One region of the Arthrobacter sp. E1SS-5 genome, then DNA from elsewhere that is predicted to be linked to it. Evidence: riboswitches for the same ligand, from Rfam matches in the RefSeq annotation. Region 1 holds a riboswitch; each other region holds the start of a gene.
What was found. A riboswitch is a leader RNA that binds a small molecule or an ion and turns the genes downstream of it on or off. The one in region 1 is predicted to bind thiamine pyrophosphate.
Positions count from the first base shown of each region.

Region 1 (7,558 bases):
CCGCCGCCGAAGAAGTGGAGTTTGCCCTCCGCCGCATGGTCAAGCAGTTGCTGCACGTGCCTACGGTGCGCGCCCGCGAACTCGCCGCCAACGGCCAGCAGGACGACTACGTGGCAGCGCTGGAAGCGTTGTACGGCATCACCGTCGAACAGCCCGCCACCTCCCCCGCTGCTTCCGCTGCACCCGCTGAGGCCGAGTGCCCGGTGGACCACAAAGGCCGCGAAACCGCCTGACCCACCCCTAAGTTGCTCTATCAGATATGGCTCCCAAACCATCGGTTTGGGAGCCATATCTGATAGAGCACGCAGTTAGTAGACGGGCTTTTCGGGTTCCACGTCCCGCACCCAGGCCAGGATCCCGCCGTCGAGATGGCTCACCCGCTGATAGCCGGCCTGCCGCGCCGCCGCCAGCACGTTGGCGGAACGGGTCCCGGCCTTGCAGTGGAACACGATGTCCCGGTCCTGCGGAAGTTCATCCCAGGCCTCGCCGGCCAGGATGCGGCCCTGCGGGATGAGCGTGGCGCCATCGATCCGCACGATGTCGTACTCCCCTGCTTCCCGGACGTCCACCAGCTCGAAATCCTTGAGCCCGGCTTTCCGCGAGGCGAGCATGGTGGCGAGCTGCGTGGCGGTGACCGTGTGTTCCTTGTCCGCTTCGGCTGCGGGGGCAATGCCACAGAAAGCCTCGTAGTCCGTCAGTTCGGTGATGGGTTCCGCCGCAGGGTCCTTGGACACGCGGATCTCGCGCCAGCTGCCGCCCAGGGCGTCGAACAGTGCCACACGCCCCAGCAGGGAACGTCCGACGCCGGTAATCAACTTCACTGCTTCGGTCACCATCAGCGACCCCACGGCAGCGCACAGCATGCCGAACACGCCGCCCTCACCGCAGGAAGGAACCGAACCTGCGGGCGGCGCCTCCGGGTAGAGGTCGCGGTAGGTGGGGCCGTGCTTTTCCCAGAAGACGCTGACCTGGCCATCGAAACGGAAGATGGAACCCCACACGTAGGGCTTGCCCAGGATGGCGGCGGCGTCGTTGACCAGGTAGCGCGTGGCGAAGTTGTCGGCACCGTCCAGGATGAGGTCGTATCCGCTGAACAGCTCAAGGGCGTTGGACGAGTCCAGGCGCACGTTGTGCAGCCGGACGTCCACCAGCGGATTCAGCTCGGCGATGGCATCGCGCGCCGACTCGATTTTGGGCCGTCCCACATCGCTCACCCCGTGGATGACCTGGCGCTGCAGGTTGCTCAGGTCCACCACGTCGTCGTCAATGATGCCAATGGTGCCAACACCCGCCGCGGCAAGGTACAGCAGTGCCGGGGCGCCCAACCCGCCGGCCCCGATCACCAGGACCTTGGCGTTCTTGAGCCGCCGCTGCCCCAGTGCTCCGATCTCGGGAATGATCAGGTGCCGGGAGTACCGCTCCACCTCGTCCGGGGTCAGGTCCGCAGCCGGTTCCACCAGCGGATCCAGGGAAAGGGTTGAAACATTTGCGGTGAAAGACGAAGCCATACTTCAATGTATGCCCCGGGATACCGCCGGGTCATATTACCCCGCAGTAAAGTGAAGGGTAACTGCAATGGAAAGAAGGACAACTGTGGTCCCTGAAGCACGGGCCGACCGCCCGCCCGCCGCCGAACCGCAAACTCCCTCCCGCCCCGCAGGCCAACGGTCCGCCCGGCTGCCCCGGGATGAGCGCCGCGCCCAACTCCTTGCTGCGGCCCAGGAAGTGTTCGTTGCCAACGGCTACCACGGCGCTGCCATGGACGAGATCGCTGAGACTGCCCATGTGAGCAAACCGGTGCTGTACCAGCACTTCCCTTCCAAACGCGACCTGTACCTCGCCCTGCTCGAAAGCCACCTGGCATCCCTGACCGAATTGATGCTCGGTGCCCTGAACTCCACCACGGACAACGACGAACGCGTCCAGGCCGTCATGCGCGCGTACTTCCACTTCATCGCCAGCGACGACCAGGCCCACCGGCTGGTCTTCGAATCCGACCTGATCAACGATCCCGACGTCAGCTCCCGGCTGGAGACTTTCAACCGGACCTTCGCCGATGCCATTGCACGGGTCATCGCCGAGGACACCAAGCTCCCCCATCTCGAGGCGGAACTGCTGGGCCGCGGCCTGGCCGGAATGGCGCAGGTCAGTGCACGGTACTGGCTGGAAACCGATGGCAACCTGGACCTCGATGTGGCCAGCGACCTCATCTACCGTTTAGCTTGGCGCGGAATCTCTCGCTTCCCCAAAGAGTCCTAGACTACAAATAAGACAACACCTCGTAGAGAAGTACGAGCACTTCACAGGCTGGGAGGCCCCCTTGGAAATTAAGATCGGCGTTCAGAACGTTGGCCGCGAAATCGTACTGGAATCGACCCAGGATGCCGAGACGGTGGCCAAGGTTGTTGGCGAGGCCATCAGCGAAGGCAATGAGCTGCGCCTCAAGGATGACAAGGGACGCCTGATTATCGTTCCCGGGAATGCCCTGGCATACGTCGAAATCGGAGCAGAAGAGGTCCGCCGCGTGGGCTTCGGCCAGTTCTAGCCCGCGCGTAGGAGGAGATCCATGCTTTCGCTGACCATCGTGGTGCTGGCCACCGCCGCCGGCGGTTTCATCGTCTGGGCCAATGACAAGCGCCACGCCAAGTACGGCGCGGTGCTTCCGGCGGGTATCGCCGTGGGTGTCGCAGCCCTGGCATGGATCATCCTGATGGCGGCCGGCTTCGGCTACCTGCCCGGCCTGACCTGGCTTCCCTGGGTCCTGCCCATGGTCCTGGGCATTGCTGCCGCCATCGGCGCAGTGGTCTACCTGGGCCGCACGCGCGCCCGCCACGACATGGAGCGGCTGACCGCCATCCTGCGGCGCTAAGCGTCCTTAAACGAGCTGTGGCCACCACCCGCCCGGGTGGTGGCCACAGCTGCTTAACGTCAGAGGAACTCCGCCCTGCCCTCCATGGCCGACGACGCGAGGGCGTGCTCCCGGCGGGGAATGCGGCCTGCTGCCCGCGCCATCCTGCCCGCGATCACAGCGTGCTTGAAGGCCTCGCCCATGAGGGCGGGATTCTGCGCGCGCGTCACGGCCGTGGCCAGCAGTACTGCGTCACAGCCCAGCTCCATGGCAAGGGCGGCGTCGGATGCCGTCCCGATGCCGGCGTCCAGGACCACCGGGACCGACGCGCGCGACACGATCAGCTCGATGTTGTGCGGGTTCAGGATTCCCAGGCCTGTGCCGATGGGCGCACCCAGGGGCATCACGGCGGTGGCGCCGAGGTTTTCGAGCCGCAGCGCAAGAACGGGATCATCGTTGGTATAGGCGAAGACCTTGAAGCCGCGGTTGACCAGCTGTTCCGTGGCCTCCACGAGTTCCACGGCGTCCGGCAGGAGGGTCTGTTCGTCGGCGATGACTTCGAGCTTCACCCAGTCGGTCTCCAGGGCCTCCCGCGCCAGTTCCGCCGTGAGGACCGCGTCCCTGGCGGTGAAGCAGCCGGCGGTGTTGGGCAGCACCCGGATCCCGTGGTCCACCAGCAGCTGGAACAGCGATCCGGTTTCCGCGGTTGAGTAGCGCCGCATGGCCACCGTGGTCAGGGCGGTGCCGGAGGCCAGGAGCGCTGCGCCCAGGCCGTCCAGGCTCGGTGCCCCGCCTGTGCCCATGATGAGGCGGGAGCCGAGGGCCACGCCGTCGATCACCAGGGCGTCGCCGGCACCGGTGTTTCCGGCGGGGTTGATGGTGCTGGTTTCGGTCATGGCGTCAGCCTCCCTGTACTGCGGTAACGAGTTCAATGTCGTCGCCCTCGGCGAGCGCGGTGGCGAACCATTGGCTGCGCGGCACCACCTGGGCGTTATGTGCGACGGCGACGCCCAGCTTCCCGCCGTCCGTCGCCTGCCCATTGTCAGCCAGCGGACGCCCCGTGACCTCGCTGACGAGCATGGTGATGGAGGCGCCGTCCGCCACCGTGTGCGGGTTTCCGTTGAGGGTGATGTTCACGCTGTCTCCTTGATGTCGGTGCGTTGGGTGGCCGTTGCCGGCCTGGAGAACCGTTCCGGGCTGAAGGGCGCCCAACGGGGGTCGGGTTTTCCGTCCAGCAGCCCCGTGCAGATAGCTGCTGCGGCAGGGGTGAGCAGGACGCCGTGCCGGAAGAAGCCGGTGGCGATGATGAGCCCCGGGACGTGGCCCGCTTCCGCTCCGGCCCCTTCGCCCCTTGGGGTCGGGCCCACCGGCACCCGTCCCAGCAGCGGCGCGTTGTCCGGGGTTCCGGGCCGGGCCCGGGCGGTGGACTCCAGGAGTTCGAGTTCAGCGACGGCGGGCACCAGGGCCTGGGCATCGCGCAGCAGCTGGTAGACGCCGCCGGCACTGACGGCATCGGACAGGGCGTCCTCGCGCTGGGTGGCTCCGATCACCACGGTCCCGTCCTGCCGCGGCACGATGTACACCGGAATTCCGTGGACCAGCCCCCGCACCGTAGCTGTCACCAGGGGCTGGAGGTGGCGGGGAACTGCCAGCCGGAGGATGTCCCCGTGCACGGGCCGCAGCGGCAGTTCGAGGCCGGGGGGAAGGTCCGCGAGCGCACCTGACTGCAGGCCGTTGGCCACCACGGTTTCCGTTGCCAGGACGGTGCCGCCACCGGCGAGCCGGACTCCTGCCACCGTTCCGCCGTCCCACAACAGCCCGGCTGCCCGGTCCGGCACGGCGTACCCGTCCACCGCCCCTGCCACAGCCGGGCCCGGCAACTCCTGCGCGGCGCGGGCCAGCGCCAGCCGCAGGGCCGCCACCAACCGCCGGGGATCCACCTGGTGGTCCGCGGGGGTGTCGAGGGCGCAGGCGATGGCGGGACTGAGGAGGGGTTCGCGTTGGCGCGCCTCCCGCACGGTGAGGGGTTCCACCGCCAGCCCGTGGGCCTGCTGGACCGTGCGCAGGTCCATCAGCGCGCGGCGGTCTGCGGCGTCGGCACCCACGGCGAGTGTCGGCGTCGTCAGGTATCCGGAATCCGCGCCCGATGCATCGGCGAGACCGGCAGCGAACCCCGGCCACCGCGACGATGCCTCCAGCATGAGTTCCAGGAGGTCTTCCTCCTGGTAGTGCAGTTCGCTCACCGGGGCCAGCATGCCGGCGGCGGCCCAGCTGGCGCCGGAACCGGGCGCGTCGTCAATGAGGACGACGGAGCGTCCGGAACGCTGCACCTCCCAGGCGATGCCGTGTCCCACCACTCCCCCGCCAATGACGGCGACGTCGGCCCGTAGTGTTGCCGGAAGGGTGGAGGGGATGGACGCATCATCGGACGCGGGATGGGCAGTGCCGGGGGTACGCATGTGGGTTCCTTCCCTACGCCGGCATTAACCGGATCAGGTCAAGCGGTCGGCTCTGACGCCCTCTCAGCCCGGCGCTTTGTGACAGCTGCCGCGGGCTCCCGCAGTACCTCCCCAGTTTAGAGGAATTAGGCTTGCAGGCATGAATGCGACCACCCCATCCTTTCCTGCAGGTTCCCACGCTCCAGCCGGCGGAGTCGCCAATGCCGAGGTTGTCAACGCCCGGGACAATGAGGCCCTCAAGGCTGCCCGCCTGTACCTCTGCACCGATGCGCGGCGGGACCGCGGCGACTTTGCGGAGTTCGTGGACGCGGCGTTTGCCGGCGGCGTGGACATCATCCAGCTGCGGGACAAGACCATCGAGGCCGCCGAGGAACTGGACCTTTTGGCGGTGCTGAAGGAAGTGGCGGTGCGGCACGGCAAGCTGTGGGCGGTTAATGACCGCGCCGACATCGCCGTGCTTTCCGGGGCCCCTGTGTTCCACATTGGCCAGAAGGACCTGCCGCTGGCGGCAGCACGCACGCTGGTCAACGGGAACGCCGCCATCGGACTTTCCAGCCACACGGCTGAACAGGTGGATGCCGCCCTTGCCGCCACCGCCGGCCCCTCCGGCCTGGACTACTTCTGCGTGGGTCCGGTCTGGGCCACGCCCACCAAACCCGGCAGGGCCGCCGTCGGTCCCGACCTGGTGAAGTATGCAGCCGGGGCGTCCCGGCAGGCTGGGGATCCGGTGCCCTGGTTTGCCATTGGCGGCATCGACCACGGCAACGTCCACCAGGTGGCGGAGGCGGGCGCGCGCAGGATCGTGGTGGTCCGTGCCATCACCGAAGCCCCTGATCCCGCCGCCGCTGCTGCCTCCCTCCTCGACGCGCTGGACGCCGCCGGCTCCTGAGCCTGCTTAATCCCGGAACTTGGGGCTACGCTGAATTTTGTGTCACATCATCGGCTGGCCCCCAACGTCCACGACCATAAGAACGCCTTGGAAGAGGCGCTGGGCCTGCTGCGGACGGAACTTGAACTTCCGGGTCCATACCCCGCCGAAGCCGTGGAAGACGCCCTCGCTGCCGTGGCCGCGCTGCAGCTTCCGTCCTACGACCTGACCGCCGTAGAGTTCGTCACCATCGATCCGGCGTCCTCCACCGACCTGGACCAGGCAGTGTTCATCGAATTGGACGGGGACGGCTACCGCGTGATGTATGCGATCGCCGATGTTCCGGCCTTCGTTGCGCCGGGAGGTCCCCTGGACGCCGAGACGCGGCGGCGCGGCCAGACGTTCTACGCCCCGGACGGCCGGATCCCGCTGCACCCGGAGGTCATCAGCGAAGGGGCCGGGAGCCTGCTTCCCGGCCAGGAGTGTTCTGCCTTCGTCTGGGACTTCACTCTCGACGCCGAAGCAACCGTCCTGGCAGTAGGCGTCCGTCGGGCGCGTGTCCGCAGCCGCGACAAGCTCAGCTACAAGGGCGCCCAGGCAGACCTCGACGCCGGGACGGCCTCCCCCGTGCTCCATTTGCTCCGCGAGGTGGGCCTGAAGCGGGTGGCACTGGAGCGGGCCCGTGAAGGCGCCAGCCTCAACATGCCCGAGCAGGAGATTGTCCAACTGCCCGACGGCGGCTACCGGATTGACGCGGTTCCACAGCTTCCGGTGGAGGACTGGAACGCGCAGATTTCGCTGATGACCGGGATGGCGGCCGCTGAGCTCATGCTTGAGGGCAAGGTGGGCATCCTGCGCACCATGCCGGCACCGGATGAACGGTCCCTGAGGCACTTCCGGCTGCAGACGGAGGTGCTGGGCAGGCCGTGGGACGGCGAAGTCAGCTACGGCGAATACCTGCGCTCCCTGGATCCCACCGACCCGAGGCAGCTGGCCATCATGCATTCGGCAGGCATGCTGTTCCGCGGAGCGTCCTACACCGCCTTCGATGGAACCGTCCCCGAGGACGGAATCCAGTCCGCCATCGGCGCGGCCTATGCCCACACCACCGCGCCGCTGCGCCGCTTGGTGGACCGCTTCGTTCTGGTCATCTGCGAGGCCCTGAGCAACGGCGGCGATGTTCCCGGTTGGGCACGCGAAGCCCTGCCGCTGCTGCCGGGCATCATGGCGGGATCGGACCAGCTGGCATCCCGGATGGAACGCCTGGCCCTGGACACCGTGGAGGCGGCGCTGCTGTTGAACCACATCGGGCAGGAGTTCGACGCGATCGTGATCTCCGGGTCCAAGCCGCAGAACGGCAACGGCAACAACGGGAAGAATGGC
Region 1 is NZ_CP172703.1:2,875,003-2,882,560, forward strand. Features, by position in the region: gene ACIGJD_RS13285 (glutamyl-tRNA reductase) at 1-233, shown strand, start outside; gene moeB (molybdopterin-synthase adenylyltransferase MoeB) at 309-1,508, opposite strand; gene ACIGJD_RS13295 (TetR/AcrR family transcriptional regulator) at 1,594-2,259, shown strand; gene ACIGJD_RS13300 (DUF3107 domain-containing protein) at 2,321-2,545, shown strand; gene ACIGJD_RS13305 (hypothetical protein) at 2,567-2,869, shown strand; gene ACIGJD_RS13310 (thiazole synthase) at 2,929-3,744, opposite strand; gene thiS (sulfur carrier protein ThiS) at 3,749-3,985, opposite strand; gene thiO (glycine oxidase ThiO) at 3,982-5,307, opposite strand; TPP riboswitch at 5,301-5,419, opposite strand; gene thiE (thiamine phosphate synthase) at 5,447-6,196, shown strand; gene ACIGJD_RS13330 (RNB domain-containing ribonuclease) at 6,236-7,558, shown strand, end outside.

Region 2 (7,558 bases), 1.1 Mb from region 1:
CCAAGGTGGGCGTGTACGCGATGGTCCGGACGGAGACCCTGCTTTTTCCCGGCGACACCCTGAACACGCCCCTGATGGTGGCGGCGCTGCTGACCATGCTGGTGGGCATACTGGGTGCGCTGGCGCAGAGCGACATCAAGCGACTCCTATCGTTCACCCTGGTCAGCCACATCGGCTACATGGTGTTCGGGCTGGCCATGTCCTCCGCGGTAGGCCTGGCGGCCGCCGTGTTCTACGTGGCCCACCACATCACCATCCAGACCAGCCTCTTCCTGGTGACCGGCCTCATCGAACGCCGCGGCGGCAGCTCCTCGGTGGACCGGCTGGGTGGCCTGGCCAAGCTCTCGCCCATGCTGGCCCTGCTGTTCTTCATTCCCGGCATGAACCTGGCCGGCATCCCGCCGTTCTCCGGATTCCTGGGCAAGGTGGGGCTGCTGCAGGCCGGTATTGAACTCGGCACGCCCCTGGCCTACGCGCTGGTGATCGGCGGCGTGGTGACCAGCCTCCTGACGCTGCTGGCCATCGCCAGGGTATGGAACCGCGCATTCTGGCGCCGCCCAACCGACGCCGAACATCCGGACCCGGTGCTGCTCGCCGCACCTGGGGCGAGGGCTTCAGGGCCCGGAGCCAAGGCCAACAACACCGTGACCCTCCTGCCGCGCACCATGGTGGGTTCGACGGCGGGCCTGGTGGTCCTCGGTTTCGCCCTGACCATTTTCGCCGGGCCGCTGTTCAGTCTCTCGGACCGGGCAGCACGGGACATGTTGGACCGGGCACCGTACATCCAGGCGGTCCTGGGTGAGGGCACCGCCGTACCGGGAGCCATGGGCGGGACAAGCGCCGGGACAGGCGCCGGGGGAGGAACACGATGAGCCGCAAACGCATCTCCCTGCGCCAGGAACTGCCGCTCCTGGTCTGGCTGGTGGTTGTCTGGGGCGCCCTCTGGCAGGATTTCAGCCCCGGCAACCTCCTGTTCGGTGCCCTGCTGGCCGTGGGTGTGGCCCGGCTCTTCTACCTTCCGCCGGTGGAACTCAGCGGCCGCTTCAATATCCTTTACGCGGTGCCCTTTGCCCTGGTGTTCCTGTGGAAAGTGGTGGTGGCCAGCGCCCAGGTGCTCTACCTCGCCACGGTCCGCGGGCCCAAGGTGACCAACGCCGTCGTCGCCGTGCGGTTGCGCAGCCACCAGGACCTGATCGTCACCGCCACCGGGCACGTCATCTCCCTGATCCCGGGGTCGCTGGTGGTGGAGGTGGACCGTTCCACGTCCACCCTCTACCTGCACGCACTCAACATCACCTCGCCGGAAGACGTGGAGGGCCTGCGGGACGAAGTGCGGTCCATCGAGGCCGGCCTGATCCGCATCATGGGCAGCCGGGAAGAACTTGAAGCCGTCCGAATGGAGGCCGCCGCATGATGCACCTGGTCCTGGCTGTTACAGCCGTCATCTTCTCGCTGGCCGCCGCGGCGGCCATTATCCGGATCGCCCGCGGACCTTCGCTGCTGGACCGGGTGCTTGCCACCGACGTGCTGCTGGCCATCCTGGGCGGGGCATTGTGCATTGACATGGCCGTGAACCGGCACCTGAACAACCTGATGCTGGTGGTGGCCATCTCCGTCATCGGCTTTATCGGGTCCGTGACGGTGGCCAGGTTCGTGGCGGACCGGAGGGTGAAGCCTGATGAATCCTGACTTTTCCGGCCCCGACGCCTGGATCGACCTTGTGTCGGCCATATTCATGGTGGTGGGGGCACTCATGTCCCTGGGCGCCGCGATCGGCCTGCTCCGTTTTCCTGACCTGCTGAGCCGCATGCACGCCGCCACCAAGCCCCAGGTCCTGGGCCTGTTCCTGCTGCTGGCCGCGATTGGGCTGCAGATGCGGACATGGTGGGTGTGGCCGGTGCTGGTGGTGGCCTGGATCTTCCAGCTGCTGACGGTGCCCGTATCCGCCCACATGGTGGGCCGCGCCGGCTACCGTACCAAGCACCTGCACCGGGAGCTGCTCACGGCCGATGAGCTTGAGGCTGTGGTGCAAAAAGCCGCCGCCGAGGCTGCCCGGAAGGACAGCCCCGACGACGGCCGGCAGCGCTAAGGGCTAGACGATGTCCTGGGTCTTGGCGAACCGGGCGATGGCGCGCTGGGTGCCGCGGTTGGCCAGGACCTGAATGATGGCGCTGACCGACGCCGAGATCAGCGCAAAGGTCAACGCCGAACGCAGGCTGGTGGGGACGTCCTCGTGCTTGCCGGTGGGCGGCTTCTGTCCGGTGGTCTTTTCCCAGATGGTGTTGACCAGCTTGGTGCCGGCCAGGCCTGCGCCGAGGCTCACCCCGGTCCCGAGCAGCTTGATGAGAAGGTTCATTCCTATTACTCCTTGCGGACGGAAAACGGACTGCCTCCAGCCTAGCCGTACACCCGCCGCCGTCCCGGCAAGGGTCGGGGCAAGGGCGTGGCCGGCTGGTGGGACTTGTTGGACTGATTAACGCACCGGCTGATTAGGCGGCCGGCGGCTCGGTGCGGAACTTGATCATCTTGTGCGTGCCGTCGCAGTACGGCTTGATGGCGGATGCCCCGCACCGGCACAAGGCCACCGTCTTCCGGTCCCGGGGCACGGCACCACCGGACGGGGTGACGATCTCAAACTCGCCCCGGACAATGAGGGGCCCGTCCGGGCAGACCACGATCGAGCTCGCGGCAGGTTCCTGCTCCTCATGTACCTGGTCCATGTCGGCTCCTGTTCCATGCTGTTCAAGGTTCATGCCTGCACCGCACCCATCGTTGTTGTTCCTGGCCTGCCGGGGACACCTCTGCTTGGCCCACCTTGGAGCCCGCCGCGGTGGCGCCTGTCACGCTGCCGCCGGCACGGCCGCCCGGAGCGATGACTGCCCGGCTTCCCAGGACGACATCAGGTGGGCGGAAAGGCGGCTGTCGATGGCCATGACGGCCGTGGCCCCGAACAGGACATCGGCAAGCAGTTGCGGTTCGGCTTCCACCAGGCCGCCGGCAAGGTCCCGTCCCGCGATCTGTTCGTGCACGGCGTCGGCCTCCACGTGCTCGTCAAAGTAGTGCGTGATGTCCGGGCCGAAGCCGTGCCGGCGGAATCCGTTGCCGTAGAAGCGGTTGGGCTGGGAGGACGTCATCTCGTAGATTGCCAGGTGCCCGGTGATGGCGCCGCGAAGCCGCCGGTTCAAACCGCAGAGCGACATGAGGTTGACGGAGGCCAGGGAGATCGCCGGGACGGCGTCCACGTAGGCGCCGTAGCTGTCGTCCAGGCCCAGGCCGCGCATGGTCCGGGCGAACAGCGCGCTGTGCATCCGCTCAGGCCGGCCGCCGCCGTATTCGTCCGCCTGGATTTCCACCAGGGCCGCCTTGGGCCGGCCGCTGAGCCGCGGAATGGCCCACGTGTGCGGGTCGGCTTCCTTCAATTGGTACATGGATTTGTGGACCAGGAACTCCTTGAGCTGGTCCAGCGTGGCTTTCCTGGCCACGTAGCGGGACACGCTCGGACCAGTGTCCGTGGCGGCCAGGCCGAACAGGACGTCGGCAACGGCGTCGCTGGTCATGGCAACCCCGCCGGGCGGTTCGAAGTTCCCTGCGGCCTGGCAGGCGGCAGCGCGCAGTGCCGCTTCGAACGGTTCCTCGATCAGCCGGCGGACCCTGATCAGCGACGGCTCCCACTCCCAGTGGTCCGAAGCGCCGTCCAGGCCGGAGTAGTGGAGTTCGTAAAGGCAGAAAAGCGAAAGTTGGATGTCTTCGTCGGCGATGATGTCGCCGGTTCCGGCCAGCTGCCGCACCACCAGGGAGTACAGCCCGTCCAGGCCAGGCCCGGCGGTGTCCGGATGCGCCAGGACCTGGAACAGTGCGCTGCTGACGGGTCCTCTGGGTTCCGGGATTCTCATGGGGCTCCTTGGTCTGCCGCGCTGCTGACGGGAACGAACGCGGGGCCGCCCATGGTCAGTCCCATGCCCGTCCTCCTCGAAACCCGGGAGACAACATAGTAAGCATGATTACTAATAAAAGCTAAGTGAGCGGCCTCCATGCTCCACGCCGTTGCGAACGGCCGGTCACATCCGGTCCGATCGGTGCCGGCAGCCCTCAATCCGGTGCCGCCCGGTGTAAACTTGACCACGCCCGGAAGGGCAATCAAAAGCCTTACCCAAACCAAAAAGCAACACTAAAAACGACAGGGGAGCGCCGCCGTCGGGCATCCTGGCACAAGCCGGGCACCGCAGGTGGGCGCTGAGAGTGCGGACAGCCGCAGACCCTCGAACCTGATCCGGTTAGTACCGGCGCAAGGGAGTCGAGTTCTCAAAGTGTCGCGGCTGCACGGCAACGGGCCGTCAGCCGGGTCCACTTTCCCCTCCTGTTTCCCAGGAGGATCACATGAGCACTGCAGCAATCAAGAAGACCACCAGCAGGTCCTGGCGCGTCGTGGACATCGTGGTGGCGGCGCTGGTGGCCATCGCGGGCGGCGTCATCTTTTGGGCGTGGGACCAGGGCGCGGCAGCGCTGTCGGCCCCCATGAACGCCGCCTACCCACCCCTCACCGGGCTGCTGGCCGGCGGATGGATGATTCCGGGCGTGCTGGGCATGCTCATCATCCGCAAGCCGGGCGCGGCCCTGTTCTGCGAGACCGTGGCCGCCACCGGTGAGCTGCTCATGGGCTCCCAGTATGGCGCCTCGGTGCTGTTCTCCGGTTTCATCCAGGGACTGGGGGCGGAGATCATCTTCGCCATCTTCGTTTACCGGAAGTTCAACCTGCCCGTCTCCCTGCTGGCGGGCGCCGCGGCCGGCTTCTTCTGTGGCCTGAACGACTCCTTTGCGCCGTGGGGCTGGAACATCGCCTACTCGGGTGCGGACAAGTTCGCCTACATCGTCCTCACCACCATCTCCGGCGCGGTCCTGGCCGGCGCCCTGTCCTGGCTCGCCACCCGCGGCCTGGCCCGCACCGGCGTGCTGAGCTCCTTCGCCTCCCGCAAGGCTGCCACGGAGCCAGTCTTCTCCTGATGGCACCCTCCCAGGGCGCAGCCGGCGCCGTGAACCCAGCCGCCGTCACCGCCCGCGGCTGGGGCTGGCGGCATGCCGGCAGGGCCAAGCCCGCCGTCCACGCCCTTGACCTGGACATCAGCCCCGGCGAGCGGGTGCTGCTGCTTGGCCCCTCGGGCGCCGGAAAGTCGACGCTCCTGCATGCGCTGGCCGGCGTGCTGGGAGACATCAACGACGACGGCGAGGCAGGCGACGCCGACGAGTCCGGTTCGCTGCTGGTTGACGGCGCCGTGCCCAGGTCCCAGCGCGGCCGCGCCGGGCTGATGCAGCAGGACCCGGAGACGCAAGTGGTCCTATCGCGGGTGGGGGACGACGTCGCCTTCGGCGCCGAGAACCTTGCCGTGCCCCGCGACGCCATCTGGGCGCGCGTGCACGAGGCGCTTGCCGACGTCGGACTGTCCCACCTCCCGCTGGACCACCCGACGTCGGCCCTGTCCGGCGGGCAAAAGCAGCGCCTGGCGCTGGCGGGGATCCTGGCCATGCGCCCCGGGCTGATCCTGCTGGACGAGCCCACCGCCAACCTGGACCCGGACGGGGTGCTGGAGGTCCGCGACGCCGTGGCGCGCTGCCTGGACAAGACCGGAGCCACGCTGGTGGTGGTGGAGCACCGCGTGTCCGTGTGGAAGGACCTGGTGGACCGGATCGTGGTCCTGCAGCCCGGTTCGTCAACCGAACCTGCCGTGCTCCTGGACGGGCCACCGGACCGGGTGCTCAGCGAGGCGCGGACCATGCTCGCCGCGGCGGGGGTGTGGGTGCCCGGCTACGTTCCGGCCACCCGTGCCCGCTCTGCGGTGCAGGCGCCGGGAACGGGGAACCTCCTGCTGGCCGCGGAACAACTGGGCGTATCCCGCGAGCGTCCGCGCCGCCAAGGCTTCCGCAAAATCCCACCCGTCCCCGTCCAGGAAGGCGTGGCCGCCCAGGTCCGCGCCGGGCAGGCACTGGCCATCACCGGTCCCAACGGCGCCGGCAAGTCCACGTTCGCGCTGACCCTCGCCGGCCTCCTGGAACCGGTGTCCGGAAAGGTGTCCGCCACCCTGGACCTCAGCCGCGGTGCGGGCATCGACCCGTTCCGGTGGAAGGCCGAGCAGTTGATTTCGCGCGTGGGGACGGTGTTCCAAGAGCCTGAGCACCAGTTCGTCACCGGCAAGGTGCTGGATGAGCTGCGTTTTGGTCCCCGGCACCTGGGCCATGGTGAGGACCGGGTTGACGAGCTGCTGGAGCGGCTGCGGCTCACCCAACTGGTGGACGCCAACCCCTACACGCTCTCCGGGGGTGAAAAGCGGCGGCTGTCCGTTGCCACCGTCCTTGCCGCCAGCCCCCAGGTCCTGGTCCTGGACGAGCCCACCTTCGGGCAGGATGCCAACACCTGGGCCGAGCTGGCGTCGTTCCTGTCCGAGCTGCTTGATGCCGGAACGGCAGTTGTTTCCGTGACCCACGACGCCGAATTTACCGAGGCGCTGGGCGGCGAGGAGCTGCGCATGGCGGCTGCGGAATCGGTGGCGCCATGAGGCAGCAGCTCACCCTCAGCGGCAACCGCGCCCTGCTCACCCGTGCCAATCCGCTCAGCAAATTCGCGGCGGTCCTGCTCATTACGGCCGTCCTTGCCCTGTCCATCGACTGGGTGTCGGCATCCGTGGCACTGGTCTTCGAACTCCTGCTGTTTCCCCTGGCCGGGCTCACCCTGTCCCTGCTGTGGCAGCGCGGCTGGCCCTTGATCATTGCGGCCGCGATAGGCGGCTGGAGCACCTCCATCCTGGCGCCGGACAGCGGCAGGATCCTGCTCGACGCCGGCATCTGGACCATGAGCGAAGGTTCCCTCCAGCTGGGGATCGGCTTCCTGCTGCGCGGCTTTGCCATCGCCCTTCCGGCGGTGCTCCTGATGAGCTGCACCGATCCCACGGACCTGGCCGATGCGCTGGCGCAGAAAGCACGCCTGCCGCACCGGTTCGTCCTGGGAACCCTGGCCGCGATGCGGCTGGTGGGGCTCATGGCCGAGGAGTGGCAGACCATCGGCATGGCACGGCGTGCCCGCGGCGTTGGTTCACGCGGCAGCCTGGGCCAGCGGGTGAAGGCCACGCTGGGGCAAAGTTTCGGGCTCCTGGTGCAGGCCATCCGGCGCGCGTCAAGGCTTGCCGTGACCATGGAAGCACGGGGCTTTGGCGGCGCCACGCGGACGTGGGCACGGGAATCCACCTTCAGCCTGCTGGATCTCGGAGTGGTGGCCGGTGGGGTCGTGGTGGCCGGGCTGGCCCTCTTTGCGGCTGTCACCGCCGGTACCTGGAACATGGTGTGGCTGGGGAGCTGAGTCTCCGCCCGGGAACTACGCATGCTTCCCTATCGCACATGGTGGGTATAAACGTTCCGTACCCCCTGTACTCGGCGTTGGGTAGGCGCAAACGCGGGTGGATAGCTCATTTATGATATATTCGCGGTATGACGCAGGAAACCGCTGAACACGTTGCCGCCATGCTGAGGGACGCCCGGAGCGAGAAAGGGTGGACCCAGGGCCAGTTGGCCG
Region 2 is NZ_CP172703.1:3,965,740-3,973,297, reverse strand. Features, by position in the region: gene ACIGJD_RS18615 (Na+/H+ antiporter subunit D) at 1-872, shown strand, start outside; gene ACIGJD_RS18610 (Na+/H+ antiporter subunit E) at 869-1,414, shown strand; gene ACIGJD_RS18605 (MrpF/PhaF family protein) at 1,411-1,689, shown strand; gene mnhG (monovalent cation/H(+) antiporter subunit G) at 1,679-2,089, shown strand; gene ACIGJD_RS18595 (DUF4235 domain-containing protein) at 2,093-2,356, opposite strand; gene ACIGJD_RS18590 (CDGSH iron-sulfur domain-containing protein) at 2,490-2,720, opposite strand; gene ACIGJD_RS18585 (iron-containing redox enzyme family protein) at 2,841-3,893, opposite strand; TPP riboswitch at 4,170-4,310, shown strand; gene ACIGJD_RS18580 (ECF transporter S component) at 4,378-5,001, shown strand; gene ACIGJD_RS18575 (ABC transporter ATP-binding protein) at 5,001-6,548, shown strand; gene ACIGJD_RS18570 (energy-coupling factor transporter transmembrane component T family protein) at 6,545-7,345, shown strand; gene ACIGJD_RS18565 (UDP-N-acetylglucosamine 1-carboxyvinyltransferase) at 7,474-7,558, shown strand, end outside.
Region 2: it holds a riboswitch for thiamine pyrophosphate, as region 1 does, so the genes downstream of both, ACIGJD_RS18580 (ECF transporter S component) here and thiO (glycine oxidase ThiO) in region 1, are expected to answer to the same signal.

Region 3 (7,558 bases), 420 kb from region 1:
GGCAACGTGTACCTGGGCAAGGTCCAGAATGTCCTGCCGTCCATGGAAGCGGCGTTCGTTGACATCGGGCGCGGCCGCAACGCGGTGCTGTACGCCGGCGAGGTCAACTGGGAAGCCGTGAACCTCGAGGGCAAGCAGCGCCGCATCGAGAACGCGCTGAAGTCCGGCGATACCGTCCTGGTACAGGTCACCAAGGACCCCGTGGGCCACAAGGGCGCCCGCCTCACCAGCCAGATCTCGCTGCCCGGACGCTACTTGGTGTACGTACCCGGCGGATCCATGACCGGCATCTCCCGCAAGCTGCCCGACGTCGAACGGAACCGCCTCAAGCGCATCCTCAAGGACCGCCTGCCCGAGCACGCCGGCGTGATTGTCCGTACGGCCGCCGAGGGCGCTTCCGAGGAAGAGCTCACGCACGACATCAACCGGCTGCGGGCCCAGTGGGAAGGCATTGAAAGCCAGTCGGCCTCCACTAAGATCCTTGCGCCCGAACTGCTCTACGGCGAGCCGGACCTGACCATCAAGGTGGTCCGCGACGTCTTCAACGAGGACTTCTCCAAGCTCATCGTCTCCGGTGAGGAGGCGTGGGACACCATCGAGGCCTACGTTACCTACGTGGCCCCGGACCTGGTGGGCCGCCTCGAAAAGTGGACCAAAGACCAGGACATCTTCTCCGCCTGGCGCATTGACGAGCAGATCCACAAGGCCCTCGAACGGAAGGTCTTCCTGCCCTCCGGCGGCTCCCTGGTGATCGACCGCACCGAGGCCATGACCGTGGTGGACGTCAACACCGGCAAGTTCACCGGCAGCGGCGGCAACCTCGAGGAAACCGTCACCAAGAACAACCTCGAAGCTGCCGAGGAAGTGGTGCGCCAGCTCCGGCTGCGCGACATCGGCGGCATCATCGTGATCGACTTCATCGACATGGTGCTCGAATCCAACCGCGACCTGGTGCTGCGCCGCCTGGTGGAATGCCTGGGCCGCGACCGCACCAAGCACCAAGTGGCTGAAGTGACCTCCCTCGGCCTGGTCCAGATGACCCGCAAGCGCATGGGTACCGGGTTGCTGGAAGTCTTTGGTGAACAGTGCGAGGCCTGCGCCGGCCGCGGCATGGTGACCCACGACGATCCCGTGGAGCACCGCCGCGCCAACGTCGTTGCCGCCGAGCACCACCATGTCCAGCGCAGCGACAACCGGCCCGAAGCCCGGCCGGAAGCCCACCGCACCGAAGGCCAGCGGACCGACAACAACCAGCCCGGCGCACGTTCGGAGCGCAAGCGGCGGCGCGGACGCGGCGGCCAGCAGACCGAAGCCGCGCCAGTCCCTGCCGTCCAGGTCCACACCGTCCACCCGGAGCCCACGGACGCCGAGCGGCACGCCAAGGCGGAAGCCACCCGCCTCGCCCTGGCAAACATCGCCGCTGCTGCCCACGCCGCGCACCTGCACGACGATGAGGTGGCGGCAACCCGCCAGGTGCCGGCCGCTCCGCCTGCGCCCGCTCCGGCAGAGGAAAAGCACGACGCCGACACCCCCACGCGTCCCGCAGCTGTCCTGACGTTCGGCGGCGAGGAAGTCCCGCTTCCGTTCGTGGAGCACGCGGAGGAACAGCAGCCCAAGCCGGCCCTCACCCTAGACCGGCTCGCTGAAGCATTCGCCCACCTCGGCCAGCCGGCGTCGTCCATGGAGGATGCTCCGGCCAAGGCTGCCGAGGCGCCGAAGGCAGCGGAACAGCCGGCAACGGAACAGCCCGCGCCGGAACGGGAAGCCGGAACCGGGGGAGCGGAAGCCCGCCCCGCAGTGGAAGCTCCAGCCGAAAAGGACTATTCGGACCACACGCTGGAACAGTCCCGGCAGCGTAGGCCGCGGCGCCACCGCGGCGCCAGCCGTGCCCAAGGTGCCGCCAACGAGACCGCTGTCCAGCACCACGAGAACGTCCAGGCCACTGCCGGGGGCCATTCGCACGCGGCCAAGGCCCCGGAAACGGACAAGGCACAGGCCACCGCGGAACCGGGCAAGGCGGCGGAGGAACCCATCATCCTCGGCGTCGGCGTTCCGGCCTCGGAGCTGTAAAGGCTGAGGCCGGCAGCAGCGTAGGAACATCCAGGAGTCCCCGTTCAGTGGACGGCTCCCCCGTGAATTACAGGGGGAAACGTCCGCAGGGCGGGGATTCCTGCGTACGGCAGCCGTTCACCTTTGCGCAGGTGCTGTCACCTTTCCTGCGGACGGGCCCCAGCAGCTAGGCTGGAAACCGACACGGGGTGCCGCGCAGAAGGCCGGCTGAGATCCAGACCCGTTGAACCTGTCCGGCTAGTACCGGCGAAGGGATGTCTCTTGTCTTCCACCCTTTCCATGCCCCTGCCCACTGCATCCGATGCATCCGCCGCCTTGCCCGCAGGCCGTGACGTTCCGCGCGTCCTCTCCATTGCGGGCTCGGACCCGTCAGGCGGGGCAGGCATCCAGGCAGATCTGAAAAGCATCGCTGCCCACGGGGGCTATGGCATGGCCGTCATCACCGCCCTCACGGCCCAGAACACGCAGGGCGTGCAGGCCGTGCATGTTCCGCCGGCCGCCTTCCTGGCCCAGCAGCTGGATGCGGTCAGTGACGACATCAGTATCGACGCCGTCAAGATCGGCATGCTGGGTGACAGGGAAGTGATCCGAACTGTGCGAGGGTGGCTCGAAAAGGTGCGTCCCGCCGTCGTGGTCCTTGACCCGGTGATGGTTGCCACCAGCGGTGACCGGCTGCTGCAGGCGTCGGCGGAAGCCGCGCTGCGGGAACTGCTGCCCCTCGCCCATCTCATCACCCCCAACTTGCCCGAACTGGCCATGCTGGTGGAAGCGGATCCCGCGGAGAGCGGGGACGAGGCACTGGCCCAGGGCCGGCGCCTGGCCGATGCCACCGGGGCTACCGTGCTGGTCAAGGGCGGGCACCTTGCAGGGGAGCACTGCCCGGACGCGCTGGTCAACACCGCGGGCCTGCTGGGGCAGGACGTAGTGGAAGTCCCGGGCAACCGGATCGCCACCCGCAACAGCCACGGCACCGGCTGCTCCCTTTCCTCGGCCATGGCAACGGTGCAGGCCCGCCTGGGCGACTGGGAAGCATCACTGCGGACGGTCAAGCCCTGGCTGGCCGGCGCTCTCGAGAACTCGGGCCTGCTGGAGGTGGGCCAGGGAAACGGACCGGTGCACCACTTCCACCACCTGCGGCCGGCACTGCAGGAAGGCGGCTTCGCGGCCCGGCTGTGGGTGGAAGCCCAGCAGGACCTCGACGACATCTATGCGCTGGACTTCATCCGCGGCCTGGCCGCCGGAGACCTGCCCGAGAAGGACTTTGCCTACTACCTGGCCCAGGACGCCCTGTACCTCAACGGGTACTCCCGTGTGCTGGCCCGCACCAGCGCCCTGGCCCCCTCGGAGGCCGAACAGTTGTTCTGGGCAGGATCGGCCCAGCATTGCCTTGAGGTGGAAACGGAACTCCACCGCTCCTGGCTCAGCACCCGGCCCGCCCAGAGCGGCCTCGGCCCCGTCACTAAGGCCTACGTGGACCACCTCACCGCAGCTTCGGCGTCGGGCTCTTATGCCGTCCTTGCTGCCGCCGTCCTGCCCTGCTTCTGGCTCTATGCCGAGGTGGGGGAGAAGCTGCACGAGCAGTTCATTGCCTCCGGTGAGCCGGACGGGCATGCCTACGCTGCCTGGCTCCGCACCTATGCCGACGAGGCCTTCGCCGAAGCCACCCGCCGGGCTGTTTCCATCGTGGATGAAGCGGGGCGGAAAGCCTCCGACCATGAAAGGGCAGCGATGGTCACCGCGTTCAAGCAGTCCTGCCGCCTGGAAGTGGAATTCTTCGACGCGCCGAGACTGCATTCCTGACGGCTGCCGGCGGCGCCGCCGCTATGATGGGGGAGCATGGTTGCGGTGCTGCCCGCCGGGTTTGTGGTTACTACCACAGCCGGGCCGCCGGAACCAGCCTCATTTGCGGCCGTGGACGGATTTAGCGTATTCTGGATCCTCGGTGCTTACGCCAACACTTGGGTTATGACCCTGGAGCAATTCGCTGTGCATAACAAGCGGACTTTTCCACCGGGACGGCTCACGGATTTCCCCGGGAAATCCACGGCGTTGAGGCACAGCGGGAACCCAGCCAATTTCTGAGCCGGGTGCCGCACGCAAATTTTGTAATAAACGTCGAGAGAAGTGAGTTCCCAAGTGGTGTACGCGATTGTCCGCGCAGGCGGCCGCCAAGAGAAGGTTTCCGTTGGAGACTTCGTTACCCTGAACCGCGTCGCCGGTGGAGCCGGCAGCACCATCGAGCTGCCCGCACTGCTCCTGGTTGACGGTGACAAGGTCACCTCCGCCGCCGCTGACCTGGCCAAGGTAACTGTTACGGCTGAAATCCTCCAGGACCTGCGTGGTCCTAAGATTGTCATCCAGAAGTACAAGAACAAGACCGGCTACAAGAAGCGCCAGGGTCACCGCCAGGAACTGACCAAGGTCAAGATCACCGGCATCAAGTAACCACCGGTTACTGTTCAGGTTTTCCAACAGATTCCCCAGAATTTCAAAGGCAGGCATTTCAGATGGCACATAAAAAGGGCGCGAGCTCCACTCGCAACGGCCGCGATTCCAACGCTCAGTACCTCGGCGTCAAGCGCTTCGGCGGCCAGGTGGTTTCCGCAGGCGAGATCATCGTCCGCCAGCGTGGCACCCACTTCCACCCGGGCGCCGGCGTTGGCCGTGGCGGTGACGACACCCTGTTCGCACTGACCCCGGGCGCCGTCGAATTCGGCACCCGCCGCGGTCGTCGCGTGGTCAACATCGTTGCTGCTGCAGCTGCAGAGTAACAACCAGTTCTGAAGCGGTGGAGCGGGCCTGTGGGTCCGCTCCACTGTTCTTTTAACCGCATTACAATCGATGTGGCGTTCCGGACGCCAGGTAAACAGCATTTGAGGAGATCCACGTGGCCAGCTTTGTAGACCGGGTAGTCCTGCACGTATCCGGCGGATCGGGCGGCCACGGATGCGTCTCCGTCCACCGCGAGAAGTTCAAGCCGCTGGGTGGGCCCGACGGCGGCAACGGCGGCAACGGCGGTGACGTGATCCTTCGCGTCGATCACCAGACCACCACACTCCTCGACTACCACCACGCACCCCACCGGCACGCCAGCAACGGCGGCCCCGGCATGGGTGACTGGCGCGGAGGCAAGAACGGCGAGACCCTGGTGCTGCCCGTTCCGGACGGCACGGTGGTCAAGACCAAGGACGGCACCCTGCTCGCCGACCTCGTTGGTGAGGGTGCCGAGTACGTAGCGGCCGCCGGAGGCTTGGGCGGGCTCGGCAACGCCGCCCTCTCATCGCAAAAGCGCCGCGCCCCCGGCTTCGCGCTGCTGGGCCTCGAGGGTGACTCCCGCGACATCGTGCTGGAACTGAAGTCCATCGCGGATATCGCACTGGTGGGCTTCCCGTCCGCGGGCAAGTCCAGCCTCATCGCAGCGATGTCCGCCGCCCGCCCCAAGATCGCCGACTACCCGTTCACCACCCTGGTTCCCAACCTGGGCGTGGTGCAGGCAGGCGATGTCCGCTTCACCATTGCCGATGTTCCCGGCCTCATCGAAGGAGCCAGCGAGGGACGCGGGCTGGGGCACAACTTCCTGCGCCACGTTGAGCGCTGCGCTGCCTTGGTGCACGTGCTGGACTGCGGCACCCTGGAATCGGACCGGGACCCTCTCTCCGACCTCGCCATCATCGAGGGTGAGCTGGAAAAGTACGCCGTCGACATGAGCTATGCCGGCCAGGACGGCGAGGTGGTCCCCCTGAACCACCGCCCCCGCCTGGTTGCCCTCAACAAGGTGGACCTGCCGGACGGCAAGGACATGGCAGAGTTTGTGCGCCCGGAACTCGAATCGCGCGGTTACCGCGTCTTCGAAGTCTCTGCTACCAGCCACGAGGGACTGCGCCAGCTCGGCTTCGCCATGGCCGAGATTGTCCAGGCCGCGCGGGACGCCGTAGCCGCCGCCCCGCCCAAGGTCCAGCCCACCGTGCTGCGGCCGCGCGCCGTCAATGAAGCAGGGTTCAAGATCCGCCGCGAGGAGAAGAACCTGGAGCCGCTGTTCCGCGTCCTGGGTGAAAAGCCCGAGCGCTGGGTCAAGCAGACCGACTTCACCAACGAGGAAGCCATTGGCTACCTCGCAGACCGCCTGGCCAAGCTCGGCGTGGAGACCGAGCTGTTCAAGCAGGGCGCCAAGCCGGGGGACACCGTGGTCATCGGCGGGGACGACGGCGTCGTCTTCGACTGGGAGCCCACCATGATGGCAGGGGCCGAACTGCTTGCCTCGCCACGTGGCACCGATCCCCGGTTCGCCGATATCGGCGACCGCCCCACCCGCAGCCAGAAGCGCGAGGAGCAGCTGGAACGCCGGGAGGCCAAGGCTGCTGCCCGCGCCGAGCTTGAGGCGGAACGGAAAGCCGGGATCTGGACCGAATCCGTCAGTGGCCGCCGCGCCGCCCAGCCCCTCAAGGAAAGCGGACTGGACGCCGACGATGACCTCTAGGAGCTTGACCGCGGAACCGGCCGGGCACGCCGCGGATCGGAGTGCGCTGGCAGGTGCCCGGCGAATCGTGGTGAAGGTGGGCTCATCCTCGCTGACCAGCATCAAGGGCGGCATTTCTGAAGAGTCGCTCACCGCCCTGGCGGATGCGCTTGCGGCCAAGCGCAACGCCGGCGCCGAGATCATCCTGGTGTCCTCCGGCGCCATCGCCGCCGGACTGGCTCCGCTGGGACTGGCAAAGCGGCCCCGCGACCTCGCCACCCAGCAGGCCGCTGCCAGCGTGGGCCAGGGCCTGCTGATGGCCCGCTACACGCAGGCCTTCGGCGCGCACGGCGTCACCGTCAGCCAGGTCCTGCTCACGGCCGAGGACCTGATGCGGCGCAGCCAGCACACCAATGCCCTGCGCGCCATGGACCGGCTGCTGAACCTCGGCGTGGTCCCCGTGGTCAACGAAAACGATACCGTTGCCACCCACGAAATCCGCTTCGGCGACAACGACAGGCTTGCCGCCCTGGTGGCCCACCTGGTGCGGGCCGACGCACTCGTGCTGCTGTCCGACGTCGACTCCCTCTATGACGGTCCGCCCGCCCAGGGTGCCAAGCGCATCCCCCTGGTCACCGGCGCGCACGACCTTGAGGGCGTGTCCATCGGCAAGGCGGGCAAGGCCGGCGTGGGCACCGGCGGCATGATGACCAAGGTAGAAGCTGCCAGCATGGCCGCCGGCTCCGGCATCCACGCCCTGGTGACTTCCACACCCAACGCCGCCGCGGCCCTGAACGGCGAGGACGTGGGCACCTGGTTCTCCGTCAACGGTGCGCGCAAACCGGTCCGCCTCCTGTGGTTGGCCCACGTCGCCTCTGTGCAGGGCCGCCTGGTCCTGGACGATGGAGCTGTCCGCGCCGTGCTGCACCACCACACCTCCCTGCTGCCGGCGGGCATTTCCGCCATCCACGGAGACTTTGAGCCGGGCGACGCCGTGGAACTGGCGGGCGCTGACGGCACCGTTGTTGCCCG
Region 3 is NZ_CP172703.1:2,450,052-2,457,609, reverse strand. Features, by position in the region: gene ACIGJD_RS11410 (Rne/Rng family ribonuclease) at 1-2,070, shown strand, start outside; TPP riboswitch at 2,245-2,342, shown strand; gene thiD (bifunctional hydroxymethylpyrimidine kinase/phosphomethylpyrimidine kinase) at 2,350-3,870, shown strand; gene rplU (50S ribosomal protein L21) at 4,207-4,515, shown strand; gene rpmA (50S ribosomal protein L27) at 4,578-4,841, shown strand; gene obgE (GTPase ObgE) at 4,958-6,547, shown strand; gene proB (glutamate 5-kinase) at 6,537-7,558, shown strand, end outside.
Region 3: it holds a riboswitch for thiamine pyrophosphate, as region 1 does, so the genes downstream of both, thiD (bifunctional hydroxymethylpyrimidine kinase/phosphomethylpyrimidine kinase) here and thiO (glycine oxidase ThiO) in region 1, are expected to answer to the same signal.

Region 4 (7,558 bases), 340 kb from region 1:
CAGGGGCAACGTCAGTCACCAGCGGCCCCAGGGTGTAGAACGGCGCGCCCTTGCACAGCTCCTGCTGGCGCTCGACGTTTTCCCGAACCAGATGGAACGGCACGTGGCCCGGGCCTTCCACCATCACCTGCACGTCGTACTTCCAGGCGCGCTGCGTTAGTTCGGCGAGCGTGTCCAGCTCCGCGAACTGGGCCGCGTCGTTGGCGTCCGCCGTCGAGCCCGGGCGCAAACCGTCCCCCAGGGAAAAGGCGACGTCGTACTTCGCGAAGATCCCGCACAGCTCATCGAAGTGGGTGTACAGGAAGTTCTCCTGGTGGTGGGCCAGGCACCATCCCGCCATGATCGAGCCGCCGCGGGAGACGATGCCCGTTACCCGGTTGGCTGTCAGCGGGACGTAGCGCAGCAGCACCCCGGCGTGGATGGTCATGTAGTCCACACCCTGTTCACACTGCTCGATCACGGTGTCCCGGAAGATTTCCCACGTCAGGGCGTTGGCCTCGCCGTTGACCTTTTCCAGCGCCTGGTAGATGGGCACGGTGCCGATCGGTACGGGGGAGTTGCGGATGATCCACTCCCGCGTGGTGTGGATGTCGTCGCCGGTGGACAAATCCATCACTGTGTCGGCACCCCACTGGGTGGCCCACTGCAGCTTGTCCACCTCCTCCGCGATGGAGCTGGTTACTGCGGAGTTGCCGATGTTGGCGTTGATCTTCACCACGAAGGCCTTGCCGATGATCATCGGCTCGGATTCCGGATGGTTGATGTTGCTGGGGATGATCGCCCGGCCCGCCGCGAGCTCACTGCGCACCAGCTCCACGTCGCAGTTTTCGCGCAGCGCCACGAAGCGCATTTCCTGGGTGATGATGCCCTGCCGCGCATAGTGCATCTGCGTCACTGTGCGGCCGTCGACGGCGCGGCGGGGCACCGGCTGGGCACCCTTCCACTCCGCGGAGGCGGCACCCCGGCGCACAGCCGAGCGGCCGTCGTCGAGCAGGTTGCGCTCCCGGCCGCTGTAGGGCTCGGTGTCCCCGCGCCCCGCAATCCATTCTGAGCGGAAGGGTGCCAGGCCGCGCACGGGGTCGCTGCCCGGCCCTGCGGTCCGGTAGGTCCGGAACGGCGGGTTCGCCTGGCCGTTGGGTGACGGCTCCAAGGCAATTTCCGTCACCGGCACCCGGATTCCCGCTTTTTCGTCCTCGACATAGGCGAGCGAGTGGGACTTCAGGGATTGGGTCACCGGATATTCCGCTGCGTCGCCGGGCTCGCCGGCGGACGGCAGGAGGGCAGGGTTCAACTGGGTGTTTTGTGTACTCAAGGGAATACTCACTTCCTTCGCCGGCATTACCCGGACAGGTTCAACGGTCGCAGGCTGCATCAGCCCGATCTCAGCCCCTGCAGGGGCACCCGTGTGGTCAGGAACGAAGCTACCACAGGCCCCTGGAACTGCCTTGTCACATTTCCCGGTGCTAGCCTGTCCGGGCAGCGAAAGGAAGTCCTGATGCCGGAAGTCATTGAATTCAGCGGACCCGTCCTGACCGGACCGGACAGCGTCAGGTACGGGCTTTGGTCCGTGGACGGGACCCTCACCTTCACCCCGCCTGGGACGGAGCCCGGCAGGGTCCTTGACGGCTGGGTACTGCCCGGGTTCGTTGACGCCCACTGCCACATCGGGCTCGGCCCAGGCGGCCCCGTTGACGCCGCAACAGCTGAAAACCAGGCCCTGGCCGACCTCAACGCAGGAACCCTGCTGGTCCGCGACGCCGGATCGCCGGCCGACACCCGCTGGATGCAGGGCGGCCGGGACTATCCCGTGCTGATCCGTGCCGGGCGCCATGTGGCGCGGACGCGCCGCTATTTGCGCGGCTTCGCTGAGGAGGTGGAGCCGGAAGGCCTTGTGGAGGCGGTCCGCAAGCAGGCCCGCCACGGCGACGGCTGGGTCAAGCTGATGGGTGACTGGATTGACCGCAGCGCCGGCGACCTGGCGCCTTCCTTTCCTGCCGCCGTCGTGCGTGACGCCGTCCAGGCAGCCCATGAGGAAGGTGCCCGGGTGACGGCGCACTGCTTCGCCGAGGACACCCTCGATCAGATGCTGGACGCCGGCATCGACTGCATTGAACATGCCACGGGCCTGCTGCCCCGCCACCTGCCCCGGTTCGCCGAGCAGGGGGTGCCAATCGTGCCCACCCTTATCAACATCGCAACCTTTCCGGACATCGCTGCACAGGCGGACCCCAAGTTCCCCCGGTACGCCGCACATATGCGCGCCCTGTGGGAACGCAGGCTGGAACGGGTGGCGGAGGCGCATGCCGCGGGGGTGCGGATCTTCGCCGGAACTGACGCGGGCAGCACGATCCGCCACGGCAGGATCGCTGACGAGATCCTGGCACTGCACCAGGCCGGGCTGCCGATGGCAGCAGCACTGGATGCCGCCTGCTGGGCAGCCCGCGCCTGGCTGGGGGCGGACGGCTTGGCAGAAGGGGCACGGGCCGACGTCGTGGTGTGCCGGGAGGACCCGCGGGCCGCACCGGAAACCATCAGGGACCTGGAACACGTGGTGCTGGGCGGCCGCATCGTCCGCTGACTGGAAGAGCCCGGGAAACTTGGAATAAATTGAAGCTTCAAGTAATTTTACTATGTGACAGGCCGCCAACGGGACGGCCTCCAACACAAGGAGCCTTCAATGACCGCAGCAGCCAGCAGCCAGGATCTTCTTCCTGCCGACCTCGCCATGGGCACCGTGATGCTCAAGGTGGGGGACATGAAGCTCATGACCGACTATTACCAGCGCGCGCTGGGGCTTGAGGTGGTGGCTGAGCAGGACGGCGGGCTCTACCTTGGCCGCCTCGGGACCCCTTTGGTCCACCTGGCACCGGCGCCCGGGCTGCATCTTCCCGGCAGGGGAGAGGCGGGCCTGTTCCACACTGCCCTGCTGTTCGAGGACCAGGCCTCCCTGGCCGCCACGGTCGCCACCGCCGCCCAGTATGAGCCGCGATCCTTCACCGGCAGCGCCGACCACCTGGTGAGCGAGGCCTTCTACTTCACCGATCCCGAAGGCAACGGCATTGAGCTGTACTGGGACCGACCGCGCAGCAACTGGTCCTGGAACGGAACGGACGTGGTGATGGACAGCCTTGCCCTGCCGCCGCAGCGGTACCTGGAGCAATACCTTACGGAGCAGTCCCTGGAAGGCCAGCGGCAAACGTCCGCCGGTGTTGGGCACGTGCACCTCCAGGTGGGCGACGTCCAGACTGCCCGGGACTTCTACGTGGGAACCCTCGGCTTCGAAAAGACGGCAGGCTGGCACGGGCAGGCCTTGTTCGTATCCGCCGGCCGCTACCACCACCACATGGCAATGAACGTCTGGAACAGTCGCGGTGCCGGGCCCCGCAAGGACACGCTGGGGCTTGGGGAAGTGCTGATCGAGGTTCCTTCAGGGGACGACGTCGGGGCGCTGGCCGACCGCCTCAAGGTTGCCGGAGTGGCCTCGCACCACACCGGTGCCGAGCTCCGCTTCGAGGACCCGTGGCGCAACCGGATCCGGGTGGCTGTCCGCTGACGGCCGACCTTGGCCGGGCGTTTGCACGGCACCGCGGCAGATTAGGGTGCTGGTGTGCGCCGACACACGGGCAACTACTAGGCTGATGCCGTACGGCCGGGCTGCACCAGCGCCCGGCGCGCTGTTCCGCCAACGGAAGAAGGGCAACCGCCATGGGCTTCACCGAGATCTTTGTCGCCACCCATGACGCCGCGCTGAAACGCGCCGGCATCCTCGATCAAGGAAGCGGCTCCGCGGCGGCCGGCCGCCCCGCCGGCCAGGCGGTGCGGATCGAGGGGATCAGCGACTTTGAGGTCGAGCAACTCGGTGACCTGGCGGGCACGGCCGTCCACGCAGGCGGGGCCGACTACGAGCTGACCATGGTGGATGTCTCCAGCGATTCGCTCCTCGCCGTTCCGCCCGCCATGGTCCGCGCCCTGGCGGACCTGCTCACCTACGAAACCGAAGGTGAAGGCAACGTCCTCGACGATGTGGCCGAACAGTGGGCCGCCCAGGAGGACATGCCGTTCGACGCCGGACTTGCCCGGACCTATGTGCAGCAACTGGCCCAACTTGCCTCCGGCATCGACGATTCCGAGCGGACTGGACTCTATGTCTGGTCCGCCTGAACCCGGTCCTGGTAGCCTCCGGCGCTCCTCGTGCAGCCGGCGCGTCCGCCGCACCTGCGCCAAGTCGAAATAACCGCGCTCATCTGGCACAATGGACAGGTACTCGATCCGCGCGGCCCCTCTCTCCGCGTCCGGATCCTGTCCTTCGAGCCCGCAAGTACGGCCCGCCCCACGGGTGCAGAAAGCCGGGTTCACCCCTTTTCTGAAACAGGAGTGACCACAAAAGTGGCCGTAAAGATTCGCCTTAAGCGCTTCGGCAAGATGCGCGCCCCGTACTACCGCATCGTCGTTGCGGACGCACGCACCAAGCGTGACGGCCGTGCCATCGAGGAGATCGGCAAGTACCACCCCACCGAAGAGCCCTCATACATCGAGGTCAACTCAGAGCGTGCCCAGTACTGGCTGTCCGTCGGCGCCCAGCCGTCCGAGCAGGTTGCCGCCATCCTGAAGATCACCGGTGACTGGCAGAAGTTCAAGGGCCTGCCGGGCCAGGAAGGCACCCTCAAGACCAAGGTCGAGAAGGAATCCTTCGTTGCCCCGGAGAAGGGCTCGGTCATCATCCCGGAAGCCATCACCAAGAAGGCCTCCAAGTCTGACGCTGCCGAGGCCCCGACCGACGCCGAAGCTGAGACCACCGAGGCTGAGTAGATTGCTGGCAGAAGCGCTGGAGCACCTGGTCCGCGGAATCGTCGATTCCCCGGATGATGTCAAGGTCAGTTCGAAGAGCAACCGCCGGGGGGACACCCTCGAGGTGCGCGTTCACCAGGACGACCTTGGACGGGTGATTGGCCGCCAGGGCCGCACGGCCCGCGCATTGCGCACCGTGGTGGCAGCACTGGCCGGCGGCGAACCGGTCCGCGTCGACGTCGTCGACACCGACCGCCGCCGCTGAGCGCTCGGCAACATTCAGTTCCTGCTCCGGCCCCTCCACCACCAGGTGGAGGGGCCGGTTTGCTTTCAACAACACAGTTCTTTCACCAGAAACACCACAACCCGGAACAGAGGAACAGATGCAGCTTCAGGTGGCGCGGATCGGCAAGCCGCACGGCATACGCGGAGAAGTCACCGTCCAGGTGCTGACGGACGCCCCGGAAGACCGCTTTGTCCCCGGCACTGCGTTCGTGGTTGAGCCTGCAGCGTCCGGTCCCCTCACCGTGAGCAGTGCCCGCTGGAACAAGGACATCCTCCTGCTGGGTTTCGAGGAAGTTGCCGACCGCAACCGGGCGGAGACCCTGCGCGGCGCCAAGCTGTTCATCGAAACCGAGGAGCTCGACGAGGACGACGACGAGGGCTGGTACGAGCACGAACTCGTCGGCCTTGAGGCCCGGGTCGGCTCACAGGTGGTGGGCAAAGTGACGGCGCTGAACACCATGCCCGTCCAGGACCTGCTCATGGTCACCACTCCCGGCGGTGAAGAAATCCTCATCCCGTTCGTGGAACAAATCGTGCCCGAGGTCCACGTTGAGGAAGGCTACATCCTCCTCACCCCGCCGGACGGACTCTTCGAACTCAACTCCGACGAAGCCGCCGCCCCCGGAACGGAAGGCACGGACTAGATGCGGATCGACGTCGTCAGCATCTTCCCTGAATACCTTGCCCCGCTGGAACTGTCGCTGATCGGCAAGGCCCGCCAGGACGGAATCCTGGACCTGCACGTCCACGACCTGCGCAGCTTCACCACCGACAAGCACCGTTCCGTGGACGACACCCCCTATGGTGGCGGTGCCGGAATGGTCATGAAGCCCGAACCCTGGGCGCAGGCCCTCGCCGCCGTGGCGGAAGGGCGCCCCGATCCGCAGCACAGGCCCGTGCTCATCGTTCCGTCTCCCGCAGGGGAACGGTTCACGCAGGCCCTCGCCTATGAACTGGCGGAGGAGCAGCACCTGGCATTTGCATGCGGGCGCTACGAAGGCATCGATGAACGCGTCATCGAATGGGCTCAGGAACACTTCACCGTCCGGCCCGTCAGCCTGGGTGACTACGTGCTCAACGGCGGGGAAGTGGCCGTCCTGGCCATGGTGGAGGCCATCGGCCGACTGCTCCCCGGCGTTGTGGGCAATCCCGAGTCCCTGGTGGAGGAATCCCACTCCGACGGGCTCCTGGAATACCCGGTCTACACCAAGCCTTCAGTCTGGCGGGACCGCGAAGTGCCGCCGGTGCTCCTCAGCGGCAACCACGGCAAAATTGCGCAGTGGCGCCGACACGAACAGTACCGCAGGACGGCGGACCGCCGCCCGGACCTCCTGCAGGGGTTCGACGCCGGCAGCCTCCCGCGTGCCGACCGCACGGAACTGCACAACCTGGGCTACGACGTCGTGGACGGCCGCCTGGTCCGCCGCCCGGAACCGGGCGCCGCACAGGAGGACTAACCCCGGCGGAATTGGCGTAACCCTGCTGCTGTGGCAAAATTAAGACTTGTGTCTGCTGGGTCCGCACCTGCCACAGGGGGTAGCGCGGCCAACAGCCTGACAACCGGCCCCATCAACCCTTGAAGCGGCCGGACCACTTTACTTCGGCGGTGTTGCCCGGCGCGCCTTCCAGCGGGCCGACTTGCCTGCCGTGACCCAAAGTGAATGACCTGTGGCGTTCACCAGGAGTGCAATCATGCATATTCTCGACTCCGTCGATGCAGCCTCGCTGCGCAACGATGTTCCCGAGTTCCGCGCCGGCGACACCCTCAAGGTGCACGTGAACATCATCGAAGGCAAGAACACCCGTGTCCAGGTCTTCCAGGGCTTCGTCCTGGGCCGCCAGGGCGATGGCGTGCGCGAGACCTTCACTGTCCGCAAGGTTTCCTTCGGTGTGGGTGTGGAGCGTACCTTCCCGGTGCACTCCCCGATCATCGAAAAGATCGAGGTTGTCACCAAGGGTGACGTCCGCCGCGCCAAGCTGTACTACATGCGTGCGCTGCGCGGTAAGGCCGCCAAGATCAAGGAAAAGCGCGACTTCAGCTCCGCCAAGTAAGTCCTCCCCGGACTTATTGCCAGGCTGGAGCGCGGCCGTAGCCGGCAAGCGCCGGAGCAATGCACCAGCGCCAGGATACGGACCATGCACCAGACAAAACGCCAGCCCCGCAAAAAGGGCTGGCGTTTTGTCGTTGTGGCGGCGCTGCTCCTTGCCGTTGCCATCAGCGGGTTGGTGCGCTCACTGTGGCTGGACGTCTACTTCATCCCGTCGGAGTCCATGGAGCCGCTCCTGGAAGGCGGGGACCGCATCCTGGTCTCGCGCACGGACTTCCAATCCGAACCCATCCGGCGCGGCGACGTGGTGGTCTTTGACGGCCGGGGCAGTTTCGCCCCGCTGAACAGCGGCAAGGGCCCCTTGGCGGATGCAGCCGCCTCCGCCCTGCAATGGCTCGGCATCGCCGGCAGCGACACCACCTACGTTAAAAGGGCCA
Region 4 is NZ_CP172703.1:2,534,721-2,542,278, reverse strand. Features, by position in the region: gene thiC (phosphomethylpyrimidine synthase ThiC) at 1-1,312, opposite strand, end outside; TPP riboswitch at 1,308-1,415, opposite strand; gene ACIGJD_RS11835 (amidohydrolase family protein) at 1,496-2,578, shown strand; gene ACIGJD_RS11830 (VOC family protein) at 2,678-3,553, shown strand; gene ACIGJD_RS11825 (hypothetical protein) at 3,706-4,161, shown strand; gene rpsP (30S ribosomal protein S16) at 4,387-4,809, shown strand; gene ACIGJD_RS11815 (RNA-binding protein) at 4,811-5,053, shown strand; gene rimM (ribosome maturation factor RimM) at 5,172-5,717, shown strand; gene trmD (tRNA (guanosine(37)-N1)-methyltransferase TrmD) at 5,718-6,530, shown strand; gene rplS (50S ribosomal protein L19) at 6,766-7,125, shown strand; gene lepB (signal peptidase I) at 7,210-7,558, shown strand, end outside.
Region 4: it holds a riboswitch for thiamine pyrophosphate, as region 1 does, so the genes downstream of both, thiC (phosphomethylpyrimidine synthase ThiC) here and thiO (glycine oxidase ThiO) in region 1, are expected to answer to the same signal.